One region of the Sulfurovum sp. TSL1 genome, then DNA from elsewhere that is predicted to be linked to it. Evidence: riboswitches for the same ligand, from Rfam matches in the RefSeq annotation. Region 1 holds a riboswitch; the other holds the start of a gene.

What was found. A riboswitch is a leader RNA that binds a small molecule or an ion and turns the genes downstream of it on or off. The one in region 1 is predicted to bind cyclic di-GMP.
Region 2: it holds a riboswitch for cyclic di-GMP, as region 1 does, so the genes downstream of both, LDM98_RS06195 (PAS domain S-box protein) here and thrC (threonine synthase) in region 1, are expected to answer to the same signal.

The regions. Positions count from the first base shown of each region.
Region 1 is NZ_BPFI01000004.1:57,681-66,350, reverse strand. It holds gene abc-f (ribosomal protection-like ABC-F family protein) at 1-721, shown strand, start outside; gene LDM98_RS11455 (LysM peptidoglycan-binding domain-containing protein) at 722-1,780, opposite strand; gene thrC (threonine synthase) at 1,840-3,306, opposite strand; cyclic di-GMP riboswitch class I at 3,557-3,631, opposite strand; gene argB (acetylglutamate kinase) at 3,780-4,631, opposite strand; gene LDM98_RS11440 (tetraacyldisaccharide 4'-kinase) at 4,628-5,545, opposite strand; gene LDM98_RS11435 (ferritin-like domain-containing protein) at 5,536-6,363, opposite strand; gene LDM98_RS11430 (MBL fold metallo-hydrolase) at 6,378-6,983, shown strand; gene LDM98_RS11425 (hypothetical protein) at 6,998-7,252, opposite strand; gene LDM98_RS11420 (hotdog domain-containing protein) at 7,305-7,688, opposite strand; gene LDM98_RS11415 (winged helix-turn-helix domain-containing protein) at 7,907-8,566, opposite strand.
Region 2 is NZ_BPFI01000001.1:1,263,455-1,272,124, reverse strand. It holds gene LDM98_RS06205 (ATP-binding protein) at 1-2,880, opposite strand, end outside; gene LDM98_RS06200 (Hpt domain-containing protein) at 2,894-4,291, opposite strand; gene LDM98_RS06195 (PAS domain S-box protein) at 4,311-4,724, opposite strand; cyclic di-GMP riboswitch class I at 4,803-4,877, opposite strand; gene uvrC (excinuclease ABC subunit UvrC) at 5,023-6,813, opposite strand; gene LDM98_RS06185 (DciA family protein) at 6,801-7,244, opposite strand; gene nadB (L-aspartate oxidase) at 7,364-8,670, shown strand, end outside.

The DNA of each region.
Region 1 (8,670 bases):
TGACGATGAAAAAACACTCATTGAGACCTTCTGTCCCGACGGGGGAGACCATATAGAAGTACAGGGGGCCAATCTTCACGTCTACGGCTATCTAAAATCGTTTCTTTTCCCTAAAGAGTTCCTGGCTAAAAAAGTCGGTATGCTCTCTGGCGGAGAGAAAAATCGTGTGGCACTGGCATTGCTCCTGACTAAAAAAGTAGATTGTCTCATCCTCGATGAACCTACCAATGATCTCGATATCCAGACCATTAATATCCTGGAAGAAAAGCTCATCAACTTTCCTGGTGCCATACTCTTTGTCTCACATGACCGTTACTTCATAGACAAGATAGCCTCGAAACTCTTTATCTTTAAAGGAAATGGTGTGGTTGAAGAGTCTTATCAGACCTATACCGAGTACCTGGAGATAGAAAAAGAGATGAAAGAGCTTGATGCGCTCGAACAAGAGGTCAAAACATCTGCAAAAAAAGAGGTGCCGGTCGGTACCAAAAAACAGACAAAACTGAGCTATAAAGAACAAAGGGATTATGATACCTTACCCGATGAGATCGAAGCTCTGGAGCAACAGATAGCTGCGCTTAATGCCTGTTTACAGGATCCGGAGTGTTACCAGGAAAAAGGTTTGACTGCGCTGAGTGATGAACTGAGTGTACTTGAGAAGGTGTATGAAGAGAAAAGTGACAGATATCTGGAAGTTTTGGAAATTTTCGAGTCTCTTTAATTACCAGTAGACCATGACACTGCGTCTTCCCCAGTGCAGTGCTCTTCTTTTATCGAGTCCCATATAGATATCGATACGTTTTTGGTAGCGTTTATTCATTTTGTCGCGTACGGTGTAGTAACCTGGTAATCCGCCGATACGCACTTTGGTCCCATTGCGCATGCCATATTTTTTTATCATATCTCTAGAGACTGCAATGATCTTCATGCCTGGACGCAGACGGTTATTCCATGCTGCCAGGAAAGGTGTACGGTCTGTCTGACCTACATGTGACGTATACGCAGTTGCCGTGACACGAAGCCTTTTCTCTGTTTTTATATGCGCCAGTATATGAGGAAGCGGAAGCCTTATCATTTTACCTGCATGTATGATCGCACTGCGTTTGATCTTATTAAATTCCATCAAGTCTTCAGGTTCAAGATTGAACTTTTTGGCAATGGAAATGATCGTATCTCCCTCCCTGATAAAGTAATTGCCAGAAGAGACTGCATCGATCCTCTTTTGTTCAAAAGGGAGCTTTAGTTTCTGTCCGACACGCAAAGGAGAGCCGATCCTGATACCGTTCATTTTTGCAATCTCTTGTGTTTTTAACCCAAACTTCTTTGCGATCTTACTCAGAGCATCGCCCCTTACAACCCTGTACTTACCGTAAATAATTTGGGGTCTTTCTGGTACTTCAGGTACGATTGTTTCTAAAAGTTCTCTTTCTATGCGGGGAGGGGCTTCATAAGTCTCTATCTCTTCTATCTTATCATCGAGTAGGACTTGAGCGATGGGCTCTTCCATTGTATACTTTATGGGTGCTTTTTCACTTCCTTTAAAACGCACAGACTCTTGCACTTTTACATGCCGTTCTATCATATCCTCTACGGAAACCACTTTGAGAAAACGCTTTTTTTCAGGCACAGGTAACGTTTTTGCCCTGATCAATTTTTGTCTGTTCAGATCATACACGATCTCTTTGGCTTTAAGAAATTTTGCCCCGTAAGGGTTACACTCAGCGATACCGCCGGTGATAACCCTGCAATCTATCACTGACTTTGCAGTGGCTGTTTCCAAACATAAATAGGATAATAAAAAAAACCTCAAGTGATTTCTGGACATTACGTTATGCTAAACTATAAAAAGTTTAACATCTCTCCTTTAATGGATTCTTTTTCAACGATGACCGAATGGATGACAGGTTTCTCGAACAACCCATGTATCATAGGCGGTACGGATACATTTGCATGTGCACTCACCCATTTTAATGCTTCAACATCATCTTTGACTTCATGTCCCAGTGATTTTGAAACGGACGGGCTGAACTTGGTCCATTCCGCAGTCGAGTAAACCACTGTTTTAAGATCTTTTTCTCTCAAAGTTCTATACGCTCTGATACATGTGGCTGTATGCGGGTCCATAATATACCCTTTTTTTGCATATTCACCTACCACAGCTTCACACTCTTCATCATCTGAGAAAGAGGCATCAAAATCTTCACGTAGCAACGCAAGTTCATCTGCAGTCAGCTGATACTTGCCGTCTTTAGCCAATCCTTCCATCAGTTCTTTGGTACGTGCTGCACCGAATTTGTCAAACATAATACGTTCGACATTTGAACTTTTCAAAATATCCATAGCAGGTGATTCTGTCTGTATCAATGTACGTGTCGTAAGATCATAGGTACCCTTGGTGATCCAATCTGTCAGAATGTTATTGATATTGGATGAGATAAGGATCTTTTCTATCGGCAAACCTGCTTTTTTGGCATAATAGGCACCTAATGCATTACCGAAGTTACCGCTCGGAACAACCAGATAGATCTTTTCACCCATTTGAATGCTTTTTTTACGTACCAACTCCAGGTAGGAGTGGAGATGGTAAATGATCTGGAAGATGATACGTCCAAAGTTTACAGAATTCGCTGCTGAAAGTTTGATATGCCTCTCTTCCAATTCTGCCTTAAAGTCTTCAGAGGCGAGTAGATCTTTGAGCGTATTTTGCGTATCGTCAAAATTACCTTTCACACCGATCACTTTCAGATTTGAAGCATCTTCCGTGACCATTTGAAGTCTTTGCACATCGGATGTACCGCCATCAGGGTAAAGACATGCTACCTGTACACCTTCCTGATCTTTAAATGTCTCCAGAGTAGCAGGACCGGTATCTCCACTTGTTGCTGCCATGATAAGGTAATGTTCACCTCTTTTTTGTGCCAATTTACTTAACACATATCCGAAAGGTTGTAAGGCCATATCTTTAAAGGCTCTTGTAGGCCCATGATAGAGTTCAGAGACAAAGCAGTCCTCTTCGATCTGGGAAAGCGGTACAGGATTTGAAGGGTCATCAAAAGCGTCATATCTGTTCAATGCTTCTACCAGTACTTCTGTTTCAATATCTATACCAAATGTTTCTAAAAAGTCCAATGCCAGCGTTTTATAATGGCTGGAGAGATGTCCCTCTAAAAATTCTGTATCTAAAATTGGGAGTTCTTTGGGTACATATAGCCCACCAAAACTGGCACTTGGGCTGAGTATTGCTTCTGAAAATGGTACAGATGAAGGTTTCTGTCCGTCATTTCCCCGTGTCTCAATAAATTGCATCTATATTATCCTACTGTTTATATGAATGATAATTATAGCTAAATAAGCTAAGGGTTATAAGAAATTAGGGGGAATCCAGGTATGAAGTAAACTTAAGTATCTAGTATCTATTTGCCCTACGATAATAGGAGAAGAATGATTTAGGGAAAAGAATGTCAACTAATAAAATCATAGAGACAAACAAACACTAAAATACTCAGGTAATAGAAGAAATGAAACTTTCTAAAAGATAGAATGAGTTTATATCTCTATTGGTAGTCTGGCGATCTACGTGAGACCCATAACTTTCCGTATCCACCTCGCGATGAACTTGGCTTTTTCAATACAGTATAACCGTATGAGATAATTATAACACACTAACCTTTGAAAAATAACTTAAATTCTAAAAAAATTTAAAAAATTATTATTTTTTAGTGTTAAATGCATTTTTAACTGTTGCATTTTGTTACCGGTGATACTTCCATCGTACGACCTTAGAGTTCGATACAGGTCCCTACACCCGAACTGGTCAAAATCTCCAGGAGCAATGAGTGTTCTACCCGGCCATCGATGATGTGTGCTTTTTTTACTCCGCCACGCAATGCTTCGATACAGGCATCCACTTTAGGTACCATACCTCCGTGTATCGTTCCATCTGCTTTGAGGGCTTCCGTTTTTTCTATACTCAGATTGGTGATCAGTTGCATCTCTTTATCCAACACACCAGGCGTGTCTGTGAGGAAAAGTACTTTTCTTGCTTGCAGGGCTACGGCTATTTTGCTTGCTGCAAGATCCGCATTGATATTGAATCCGGGATGTCCCATCGTACTGCTTCCTGCGATAGGGGCGATCACAGGTATCGCACCGTCTTCAATGATGTTATTGACGATCTCGGGATTGACATGTTCGATAAGACCCGTATAACCGAACTTTTCAAAATCTTTCGGTATCCCCTTTAGAAAACCGCCATCTTTTCCAGAGATTCCAATCGCTTTGGACCCATGATTATCAAGCAAAGAGACGATCTCTTTGTTGATCTCACCGCTCAATACCATCTCTGCAATACGCATTACCTCTTTGGTTGTGACCCGCTGTCCATCTATGAATGTCGTATCTACCCCTAAATTGGCAAGCAGATCTGTAATACTTTTACCTCCGCCATGTACGATAATAGGTTTCATCCCTACAAGGTGCAAAAGTACAATATCCTGTGCAAACTGCTCTTTGAGCGCATCACTCGTTTGGGCAGACCCCCCATATTTAATGACTATTTTTTCATTGGAAAACTTTTTGATGAACGGTAAAGCATCAAGGAGCGTTTTTACAACATTAATATTATTTTTCATTCTGGATATCCCTTTATATATTCATCTACCTGAGTGAAGATAGTCTCTTGAATCTGTAATTTTAACTTCATTTCAGAGATAGGTAACTTAAAATCCTGCATTTTTACTGCATCTTTTTCTGTCACAAGAAGGCTCTGGGCCTCATGGTCAGAGAGGAGCATTTTGAGTTTTTCTTCCTCAAAATAGGCATGGTCTTCCAAATAGACTTTATGGACGACTCCTTCGGGCAAATAGGTATCAAGTCTATGCGGATTTGATATAGCCGTTACCAGTACCATTTGGGGTGTAAGATTCTCAAATGCCACTTTTCGATGAAATGCCTCTCCCTCTTTTGCCACAATATCTGCATACTTTTTACTAAACCAGAATTCCCTAAACGCACCTGAGGGGAAAGGAAGATAATTTTTGATCTGTTCAGGCTCAAGGATAATTTCAAACTTTTTGATCTCAACACGGTTGAATCCATCATCCAGGATGATACATTTGGCACCTTTCTCTTTAGCTAACTTGATGGCCAAAGCCCTGTCTTCACTGACTATCACACTTGCATGAGGAAGTGACAGTGCCATCAGCATAGGTTCATCTCCGCTCTGTGTCACATCGACAAGTATCTTCCCCTCAGTGCTGACCTCCACCAGCCCTTTGCTTCTGCGGCCATACCCCCGAGAGATGATCACCGCACCTTCAAGCCCTGAAGCAAGTGCTATGACAAAAGGTGTTTTTCCGCTCCCCCCAACGATAAGATTCCCCACAGAGATGATGGGGATGCCGAACTCTTGTGGGGAAATGACCATTCTGCGCAGAGACATGATGCCCCCATAGATAATAGACAGAGGAAACAGAAGCAGGATAAGAGGGTAATGATACCATCTTGGTGCAAAGAACATGGCTTCAAGAAATGCTCTCAAGAGCACTCCTTCGCACCCAGTTTTTTGATCTCAGCACAGGAGAACCCTGCCTCTTTTCTTGCTTGCACATTGACATAGGGACGGTGTTTCGAGAGCAATTTATAACGTTCAAGTATCTCAAAATAGACCTCTTCTTCGCTCCCTTCTTTCTTTCCTGCTTCTTTACAAAGATATTTAAACCATTTATCACCCTTATAGACATGGTCTATCTCTTCATCATAAATGAGTTGCAGCGCATCTATCAGTTTTTTCACATTGGGGTTTTTACGCTTGTTGTCCAGTTTTTTAATGATCTGGGGACTGACATCCAGACCTGATGCTTCATAGTAACGCGGAATGATCGCCATGCGGTCCAAAATATTCTCTGCACTATGCTCTGCCGCATCAAACAGTCCACAGTGTACAGGAAAATCCCCATAGGTATATCCAAGTTCTTCCAACAGACGCTGCAGCATTTGAAAGTGCCGTATCTCGTCACTGGCTACTTCAAGCCAATCCACTTTATAGTCGCTGGGCATCTGAGGATAACGATAGACCGCATCCAATGCCAGATCGATGGCAGAATACTCTATATGTGCAATGGCATGTACCAATGTAGCCAATCCCTCTTGACTCTCAAAATCTTTTCTGGCAGGCAACTCCCGGGGATCTACAATGTGACATTTGGAGGCATAGGAGGGTTTTGAAAATAATAGCGGCGTAAAATCATCATCACACCTTATTTCATTTTGGGTACAATATGCCAAACATTGAACGGTCAACTCCTCTTTTAAAAGAATATCATCACTCATAATGGCACGTTCTAATAGACTAAATATATTCATAGGAGAATTATATCATGCAAATCAAAATACAACCTATGGGCGCTTACCAGACCAACTGTTACATTGCAACCGTTGAGGGAAAAGATTTTATTATAGACCCCGGTATGGGTGCGACCCAGTGGGTTCTTGACAATGTCACCAATCCCGTCGCTATACTTAACACCCATGGCCACTTCGACCATGTATGGTCAAATGCGGAGGTCCAGGAGAAACTGAGGCTTCCTATCTATTGTCCCAAAGGGGATGTTTTTATGCTTACAGACGATCCTCTTGAACAAGGTACGCCTCCAAGTGAACCGGACCATATCATCGTAGGTGATGAAGAACTGACCATTGAAGGGGTAAAGATCAAATACCGTCACTTTCCGGGGCATACGCCTGGCTGTTCCATCATAGAGATCGATGATGTATGGTTCAGTGGGGACTTTCTTTTTGAACAGAGTATTGGAAGATGGGATTTCCCTTCATCAAGCGGAGAAGCAATGGTGAAGAGTTTAGAAAAAGCGCTCACGATAGAAGGCGATTATACGATCTATCCCGGCCATGGGATGAGCACGACCCTCAAAGCAGAACAAAGGGTCATACCTTTTTGGATAGAGCAGGTAAAGAGGACGCTTTGATCCTCTACTCTGATCTATTGACCCTCACCGCATTTTCCTGCACTGCATTTTCCTGTCTCACACTTCATAGAAGGGTTTAAATCACTTTTTTCTGCCGTTTCCGGTTTTCCTGAACCACATTTTCCTGCTTCACACTTCATAAAAGGTTTTAGATCACTTTTTTGTTCAGGTTCATATGTTTCAAATGCTCCTTCGCTGTAAAGAATATATGTAAAGATTGCAGCCAATATTGCCAGAGCCAGAAACACATAGAGAAAGAATTTTTTCATTGTCATTTACCTTGAATTGTATTTAAAAAATGAAGTATAGCATAAGCTTCTGTTAGCCTAAGACATGCGAAGGCAATACAAATGTTGTAAAGCTGCCTTCAAAGACTAACTTTCCATTGACAAATGCCTCTACTTCTACCTCGGCTTTCTTGCCTTGACTATTGACAACCGAAGCTTTACATAGGACTGCGTCACCGACCTTTACAGGTGCTATAAACTTCGAACTTGAAGCACCCAGGACCACATAAGGATCATTCACTGCAGACATGGCTGCATAATCTGCTGCACCGAAGATGAAACCGCCATGTACCAACCCCTGCATATCCGCCGCCATTTGTCGTGTGGTATGCAGCAGTACTTCTGCATAATTTTCCTGAAGCTTTGTCACTTTTCCGCAAAGTGATGTATTGATATTTAGATGGGTATTCAGTTGCATCATAGATCCTCAAAGTTTTTGAAGATTATATCTAAAAATCATCTATTAATCACACGAAGTGTGCCCTGTCATGGTTTCGTTTTTTCTAAAAAAAGGAAAGGGGAAACAATGTCACAGTTAAAATAGGAGGAAATATTTCTAAAATATGAAAATTGAAGTATGCATTCCCACTCGGGAGAGTGGGAACGAGAAGGTATTTCCGTTCATGAAAACGGGAACTAGTAGGAGAACTTGTACCCGCGTCTTCGTACTGTATGGATGACTTGGAAACCCAAAATGCTTTTCAGTCTTTTTCTGATCTGATTGATCGCCACTTCAACCGTGTTATCACTGACATACTCAGGCTCTTCCCAAAGAGCATTGATGATCTCATCTTTCGAAAAAACACGTTGTTTACGAAGTGCAAGGTATGCCAGGATATCAAATGTCTTGCCATTGAGAGAAACGATCTTCTCGTCATATTCGATCTTTTTGTTTGCGATATCGATCACAAGTTTATCGATGTTTACCTGTGTACCGAACAGATGTCTCATATTTGCCAACACTCTTGCCGCGATAAGATCAGGGTATTCACCGTGTTGATAGATCACATCATCGACACCCAAAGAGAAGAAAGCAGATTGTGCTTTGACATTATTTGTCAAGATCATGATCTTCGTTTCACTCTTTTTCTTTTTGACTTCATTCACATATCGTTCAAGTGAAAACTTTACACCTTCATCCACGATCACAACCAGCTCATAGTGTCTAAAGTCTGTAAAGTTGGTTGCATCATACATATCTTTTGCATTGTCAACAATACAAATAAAGTATTTGTCTAACTCTTTTTCAAGTTCTTTAACGTACTCATCGTTGAAACCTACCGTTAATATTCTCATTCTTTTCCAATCCAGTAAGAAAGTCTACAAAACTTAAATTTTGTCTACTTTTTGCTTTTATTAGCGTATTTATAGCTAAATCAACCTTATTTAAAAATAAAACT
Region 2 (8,670 bases), on a different contig from region 1:
GTCTGCCATTGGCTCTTCGAGAGTGAGTTCTGGCTCATCAGAGATTTCAGCGACTGGAGTGATACTTTCTTCAGGTGTTGCAACCACATCTTCTATAACGTCCTCTTCTCTCTTGACAGATTCTACAGTCTCGTTACTTGCCTTGTCTGATAAGAACTTGTTAAGGATATAAAGTAACTCTGTCGTTTCAATTGGCTTGGTGATATACTCATCCATACCCTCACTTAAGAACCTCTCTCTGTCACCTTTAAGTGCATTGGCTGTTAAGGCTACGATCGGGATATGCGCTAACTCTTCATCTTCTTCATAGTCAAGGATCTCATGTGTTGCTTCAATACCATCCATCACAGGCATTTGAATATCCATAAAGAGAAGATCATAGTCACCACTTCTACGTTTTTCAAATGATTCAAGACCGTTGTTTGCAATATCCACTGTGATACCATGCTCTTCAAGTATACGTCTAATAAGTTTCTGGTTAATGATATTGTCTTCAGTCACCAATACTTTGGCATCAAACTTGGTCTGTTGTGTTGCTGCTGCTTCTTCAATACGCTGAGGTGCTACAGTCGCTGTATTGTTTAAGACGGTTTTGAGTTTACTGAGTGTAACCGGTTTAAAGAGAACACGACTTTGATCAATACCCAGCTCTTCAACCTTATTACGGCTTGTGACATTCGCAATAACAATAAGTTTTGATTTATCCATATTATGGATAGCATCCAGTATGTTCTGTCTTGCTTTGTCAATATCGATCCAGTAGTTCTTACACGTATCATTATAATCAAGCTCTTTGAGTTCAGCTATGGATTCAAAATGTTTAACCGTTGGTCCAAAGTATTCAAACCATTTTTCCAGATTGGTGTCGAGTTTTGTCGGAATATCTTGCTCGTATTTACCTATAACAAGATCGGTAAATGCATTTTCATAATTAACTTCAGTAGATGCAACCTCTTCTAACGGCAATGAGAAGAAGAATGATGTACCATGGTCTTTCGCACTTTCAAGCTCCAGTTTTCCACCCATCAGTTCAACGAATTGACTGGAAATAGTAAGACCAAGACCTGTACCACCATATTTTCTTGTCACCGATACATCCGCTTGTGAGAATGCATCAAAAATACGTGACTGTTGGTCTTTTGTCATACCGATACCATTATCTCTTACCGTAAATTTAACTCTGTTCACACCATTTTCATCTGTCTCTTTTACGATATCAAGGTTCACCTCTCCACCGTAACTTGTAAATTTGACGGCATTGGAAAGAAGGTTGATAATGATCTCTTTGATCTTTGTTGGATCCCCTTTGAGTTTTGCAGAGATCGTTGGATCCATATAATAGTTCATATCGATATTTTTTTCTGTTGCAGCAACTGCATAGGTTTCCACTGCACTTTCGAACTCTTCAGCTGCATCAAATACGATACTTTCAATCTCAACCTTGTTACTTTCAATTTTTGAAAGGTCAAGAATGTTATTGATAATGCTCAGAAGGTTTTCAGAACTTTTATCAATGATTGCAAGGAATTCCTCTTGCTCTTCGGTAAGGTGTGTACTACGTAATATTTCTGTAAAACCGACAATACCGTTCAGCGGTGTACGGATCTCATGTGACATGTTTGCCAGGAAAAGAGATTTTGCTTCATTGGCCTGTAGGGCAATGAGTTTATCATCTTTTGCTGTTTCAACGAGGTCCTCAAGGAACTTATAGGCTTCTTTTGTACCTTCGTGGGTATCAAGATCAATATTTTCAATCGCATGTGAGTCTGATGCAAGGTATTGATCGCTGGCTTTCATCTCTTCAACAGCTTTGTTAAGTACGTCTTCAAGCTCTTTAATGTTTCTAGTAATATCTCTTGCAGTTGTGTATCCGAGGTATGCCAAAATAAAACTCAGCAACCAGATAGCACCTGCGATACCAAGAAGTAAAAGTTGTTTATCAAGGTAAAGGTTACTTTTTTTCCATAAAGCATTTGAAACCACAAGTTCTGCTTTTGAAAGCAAAGCGATCTTCTGTGTTTGAAGTGCAAACCAGTCCATAACCGATTCTGCATAGTCACCGTTATCGATATCTGTTTGAATCGCAGATGATGTAAGTGCCAGGTCATTCATCACTTCTTTTGCATGCTCATTATAGAGGACTTTTTCAAGTTGTTGACGCAATGCACTATTGTCTACCTGTTTTATATCAAAAATATGCGCTTTTGTTTTAAACTCATCCCATAAAGCGATCTCCTCAAATGATAAAGAAGATTTTTTTGTCATGTAGTATGAAATAAATCCTCTTTCAAGTCCGCTGTACTCTGTCGCTGTATAAATTTGTGCAAGTATATCGATCAGTTCTGAAATATCTGTATCAAGCGGATAATTCTTCAGTGTAAGGACCTTGTCAAGTGTTGGCGTCGATAAACCGTTTCTATAGGTTTGAAAAAAGGCAGTTTTGAAATCAATATTTGCAGTATCTATCTTTTTCCTCTCTTCAGGAAGTGTACCGATATTTGACACAAGCAGCGTATAAGGGTCTAATGGTTTTGCTTTCTCTCCTTCCAAAAGTGTAACCAGGAAAGGAAGATATACTTTTTTGTCTGTGATAACTTCATATTTTAGGTTTTCAAAAGATTCATCTAACTTCTCTCGCTGTTTGATAAGTGCATCTGCATACATTTCCTTATCACTGCCTAGATATAAGGCCGTTAATCCACTCTCTTTACCTATTTCGATCAGTGATTTGCCCAATGCACCGTTATTGATCAATGTCGTTTTGAGTGCATTTGCCTTTTCATAGTTTACATATGAAGTTACAAAGAAATAACTTGAAAGTAAAATGAGTAGAGAAATTGGCACAAGACCAATGAGTTTAAGTCTATTACGTATAGTCATAGTTTATTTCCTTTTATTTTGCTAGCGCATTTATTTGAATTTCGAAAGACAAAAAGTGTCCCCAATAGTCTTTGATCAAAGCTTCCAAATCACTGCTGTCTTCACAAAACTGTATCTTATAGAGCGTATCAGCTAATGGATTGATACGAAGGTTACTTGCAGCGCCTTTAAGAAGATGTCCTATCTTCTGAATGGCATCCAGATCACCCTCTTCATAGGCTTTTAGCATATTCTTGGTTTCACTATGACACTGTTCGATAAAATCATTTACAAATTCTTCAATAAGTTCTACAGGTAAAGAGAGGTCATTGGCTGCTTCTTCAAGTTGAAAGTCAAAGTGAATTGGTTTAATACCTTCAAGAGAAATAGTACCAAAGCCTTTTTCATTGATCATCACTTCTGGTTTACTTTCTTTTTCTTCAACATCAAAAAGGTCTAGCTCAGTCTCTTTTTGGGTATCAAAGAGGTCCATTTCAGGTTCTGCTTGAGAGCTTGGTGATTTAGTGATTCTTGAGAGAGCTGTGTAAAAAGATTCGACCGTTGCTTTTTGTTCACCTGCAGGCGCTGCATCAATTCTTTTTAGGAGGTCTCCGATAACCGGCAATTGTAATACTTCGCCAAGATGGGAAAGTGTTGCAACAGCATTGGAACGTGTTGCGCTCTCTTCACTCTGTAGATCCGTTTCAAGTTCCAATGCCGTATCGATATATTCATTGAGAAATGTATTGTAATCTTCATGAGAAACACCGATCTGTTGACATACTTTATCCAGATCTATTAGAATTTCAGCAGTATCCTCTGCTTCAGGTTTCTCCATTATGACTTCATCTTCTCTATCGGACAATCCCAAGTCAAGGATATCTGTATCTTCGGTCATGATATCGAGCGGTTCTTCCACCGTCTCAATGCTGCTCTGTGTTTCTTCTTCCATAACAAGATCAAAGAGTTCGTTGTCTTCTATAGCAACTTCAGGTTCTTTGCTTGGTTCCTCTGTATCAAGAGGAGCGATACTTTCTGTTTCCTCTTCCATGACAAGATCAAAGCGTTCGCTGTCTTCTACAGCAACTTCTTTTTCTTCACCCGTTTCCTCTCTATCAAGAGGAGCGATATTTTCTACCGTATCATCAAGTGTTAATACCGATAGATCATTTTCTTCTGCTTTTTCTTCTTCTGCTTGTATTTCAACCAATGTGATATGACCAAGCATACTTGAAAGAGACGTTTTGGAGACAGGAAACGTTTTTTCATTTTGATCTGTAGTGATCGTGATTTTTGTTTCAGATAAATCAAATTTTGTATCGCCTAATGCAATGTTTAATGATAATGCATCTATATGCGACAACCCGCATAATTCCAATAGATTCTTATCAGCAGCGATAATTTGATTTGTTTCATTTAATATATAGTACATTTTGTTGACAACCCCTCTTTTACTTACTTTCTTTCTCTAACAAATCCCTGTAAATAGGAATGGTTTCTGTGACCTCTGTCTCCGATGCCGGTCTTCTGGCTGCAGTATAGCCGGTGGTCTCTCCATCAAGGATGATAGGTGAAATATGTGAATAAACCCAATAATATCTGCCATCTTTTCTTAAATTTTTTACGATACCGGTCCACTCCTTGCCACTCTGTATCGTGTCCCAAAGTTCTTGAAATGCTGCTTTTGGCATATCCGGATGTCTGACGATATTATGATTTTTGCCTACGAGTTCCTCTTTGGTATATCCTGATATTTCACAGAATTTTCTGTTAGCGTATGTAATGATCCCTTTAAGATCTGTAGAACTAACGATCAAGCCTTTTTCAAAGATATACTCTTCATCAATTGGATCAGGTCTATTCATTGTATTATTCTCCCCCCTTTTTGTAGTGTGACGTGTAAGAAGTGTAGTTTCAGTAAACTTACAGTCATGAAGTCTACTGTTCGCAGCCTGGCAATCTTCATGAGACCCATGGCTTTCTGTCCTCACTTCACAATGAGTTTAGCTTGTTAACTTAGCGTTATGTATCATATAAGATGCACTAGAATCTTATGGCTAACAATACTGCAAACATAACCCGCTGCTAAAACTCTATAACAACTAAACTAAAAATAGATTGAATTAAGAAGTTTTTTAGTAAAAAATATTAAATAATGTCTGTTTATGGATTATAATTTTTAATAATGTTAGAGATTTTCTTATTTGTAACTTTTTCTATTTCTTCATGAGATGCATTTTCTATGGCTTCAAATGTCCCGAAATAATCGATCAACTTTTTCACTGTTGCTTTGCCTATGCCTTTTTTATTGAGAAGTGAAATTTGTGTATCTTCTTTACGTTTTTTGTTCTGATGGTAGGTAATGGCATAACGATGTGCTTCATCTCTTTGGCGCTGTATCCAGTGTAGACGTTTGTCATTTGCTTTGAGTTCAAGAACGCCATGAGCGGTATAGAGGATATCTTTGGCTGCACCTTTCGCGCGGTGTGCCTTGGCATCGAGCTTTTCTTTAGCTATGGCTATGACATCAAGATTGACATGGGCTTCTTTGAGAAGGGCTTTTGCAAGATTGAGGTTGGCCTGTCCTCCATCAAGTATCCAGAGGTCCGGAGCAGGTTCTTCTTTAAAGTTCTCTATACGTCTGGAGAGCATCTCTTTCATCTGCCCATACTCATCACGTTCATGCAGTGTATACCGTCGGTATGCGGATTTATCCCATTTATCTTCATCCCACACCACCATACCGCCCACTGTAGCAGCTCCCATAAGATGAGAGTTGTCGAAAGTTTCTATACGGTAAGGAATGACAGAAAGGTCAAAGAGATCTGCTATTTTTTGTTCCATGAGTGTATCACTCTGCGTTTTACGCAATAACTCTTCGCAGTTTTGCAGGGCCAAAGAGATCAGTTTGGCTTTGGGACCGCGCTGAGGGGTAAGGATCTCTATTTTTTTGTCAAAACGGGCAGAAAGGCTATGTGCCACCTGTGCCGAGTCTTCAAACATATGGGCCGTAAGAATCTGTTTACCGGTATGGGGGGTGTCGATGGTATAGAATTCCAATAAGGCCTGTTTATACGCTTCATTTTCGTCAAAAATATGGGTATGCCTGAAGTAAGAGTATGCGGATGAGATGATCTTACCTCCCCGCATAAAGAGCTTGACGATCACACCTCTTTCATCCCCATTGAGTATGGCAAAGATATCCAGGTCCATGGCATTGGCAAAATCAATGTTTGATGAGATCGTGAGCGAAGAGATGGCATTGATGCTGTCGCGTATAGCAGCGGCTTCTTCATAACGTTCCTGGATGGCAAGGTTTGTCATCTTCTCTTCAAGGGTGGAGAGTAGATCTTTACGTTTGACGATGGATGTTTTGGCTTGGGTGACGATCTCACCATAGGCTTCAGGTGACACTTTCCCTTCACAAGGGGCCAGACATTTTTTGATCTGATAGAAGAGACAGGCTTTTCCTTCTTTTAAACAAGACTTCTTCTGTACCAGCGGATAGACTTCATAGAGTGCATCAAGTAGGGCTTTCCCTCCGGTAGGAAAAGGGCCGTAATAGGTGATTTGCTTGCCTTTGATGACCTTTCGGGTGATCTCAAACCTTGGGTAGGCTACAGATTCATCGATATAGATGTAGGGGTAAGTTTTATCATCACGAAGCAAAATGTTGTATTTGGGTTTGAGCTGTTTGATCAGCGAGTTTTCCAAGATGAGGGCATCGTCTTCCGTCTCTACGACGATATACTCAATTCTGCTTGCTTCATAGAGCATTTTGATGATGCGCGAACTTTGTGCAGGGTTGGGTTTGAATTCAGGAGAAAAACGCCAATAGCTTTTGACCCTGTTTTTCAGGTTTTTGGCCTTTCCTACATAGAGCAGTTTGCCGTTTGCGTCAAAATACTGGTACACGCCTGCACAGGAAGGGAGATCTTGGATTACTGATTGCATGTGACTATGGCTTTGATACGTTCGAATTTTTCTTTGAGTTCTCTGTCTGAAGGTGTTTCAAAATTTCCCTTGGCACGTTCATGATAATGGGGTACACTCACATAAGAGACTTTTTCCTGAGGCATCGCATAATATTTGCTGTGAAAGACGACAACCTTTTCAGCCTGCATCATCTTACACGCTTCATCGTGCTTGTTCAGCTCTGTTAATAGGCTTTTTAATAAATCTCTATTATAATTAAGTTCCATTTTAAAACCGGGGTGTGTGACCGCTATAAAGAGTGTCGCATCTTTGATATAGACAAAGGCAACGGCCTTTTGCCATTTGGGACTAAGAAGATCGATAAACTTTTGGTAACACTCCTGCCGTTTTAATGATTTAAACTGAGGTTGAGAAGATAAATGAGACAAAATCATACTGGCTTTTTTCATAAAGCGATTATAACATCACTTTGCTGTATCATCTTGACAGGGTGCGGTTATAAAACCGACCCGGTGTATGTAGAAGAGAGTGTAGAGCACAATACAAGTATGAAGACAGAAGGTTAAAGATGCAGAAGTATGATGTACTGATCATAGGTGCCGGTATCGCAGGGCTTTATGCAGCCATGCAGCTGCCTGCAAGTAAAAAGGTCTTGGTGGTATGTAAAGATATCCCCTGGGAGTGCAATACGTTTTATGCCCAGGGAGGTATGACCACCGCCTTGAATGAAGCGGATATCCCTCTTCATGTCGAAGATACCATGGCTGCGGGTTCGTATCATAATAACAAAGAAGCTGTGGAGATTCTCTCCCGTACCTCACTGGAAACCACGCCTGATATCATCTCCAGAGGGATGGAGTTTGATACCGATGAAGCGGGGAATCTTTTATATACGAAAGAGGCTGCACACTCCGTAGAGCGTATCATACATGCCGGAGGAGATGCTACGGGACGTTATATGCATTATTTTATGATGGTGCAGAACAAACACCAGCTTCAGAAAAATACACTGGTGTATGATCTGCTTATAGATAACGGCAGATGTTTTGGGGTCAAAGCAACGGTCAATTATGAACCTACGACCATCTATGCAGATGATGTAATCATCGCCTCTGGAGGTATAGGCTCTTTGTATGCATACAATACTAATTCTCGTACCGTCAGCGCCGACATTCATGGTATCTGTGTTGAAAAAGGTATAGAGCTTTCCGATATGGAATTCATGCAGTTTCATCCTACCGTATTTGTTGATACCCCTTTTGCAAGAAAACTGTTACTGACCGAAGCATTGAGGGGTGAGGGTGCGCATGTCGTGGATGAAGAGGGAAGACGATTCTTGTTCGATTATGATGAGAGAGGAGAGTTGGCAAGCCGGGATATCGTGGCTCGCGGTATCTTCACCCATAAACGAAAAACGGGACAAAAGGCTTATCTGGATTTTTCCATGTTCGAAGAGAAATGGTTTGAACATCGTTTCCCCAATATCACACATACCTTTGCCAGACTTGGCTATAAATTCCCCAAAGACAAGATCGCTATCTCTCCGGCATTTCACTACTCTAACGGTGGTATAAAATGCGATACCAATGGCTCCATAGAGGGTATGGAAGGTCTTTATGTGATAGGTGAAGCAGCAAGAACAGGCGTGCATGGGGCAAATCGTCTTGCATCCAATTCATTACTTGAAGGTGTGGTCTTTGCAAAACGTGCAGTGGAACATCTGCTTTCCAAAGAGCATAAAGCGATAAAAACACCTATATTTGAGAAAGATTACGGTAATATTCTGCACAAGGAAAACGATAAAATCTATAAACAAAAATTACGTCAAGTGATGTGGGATGATATAGGGATTATCAGGACAACCAAAGGCTTGCA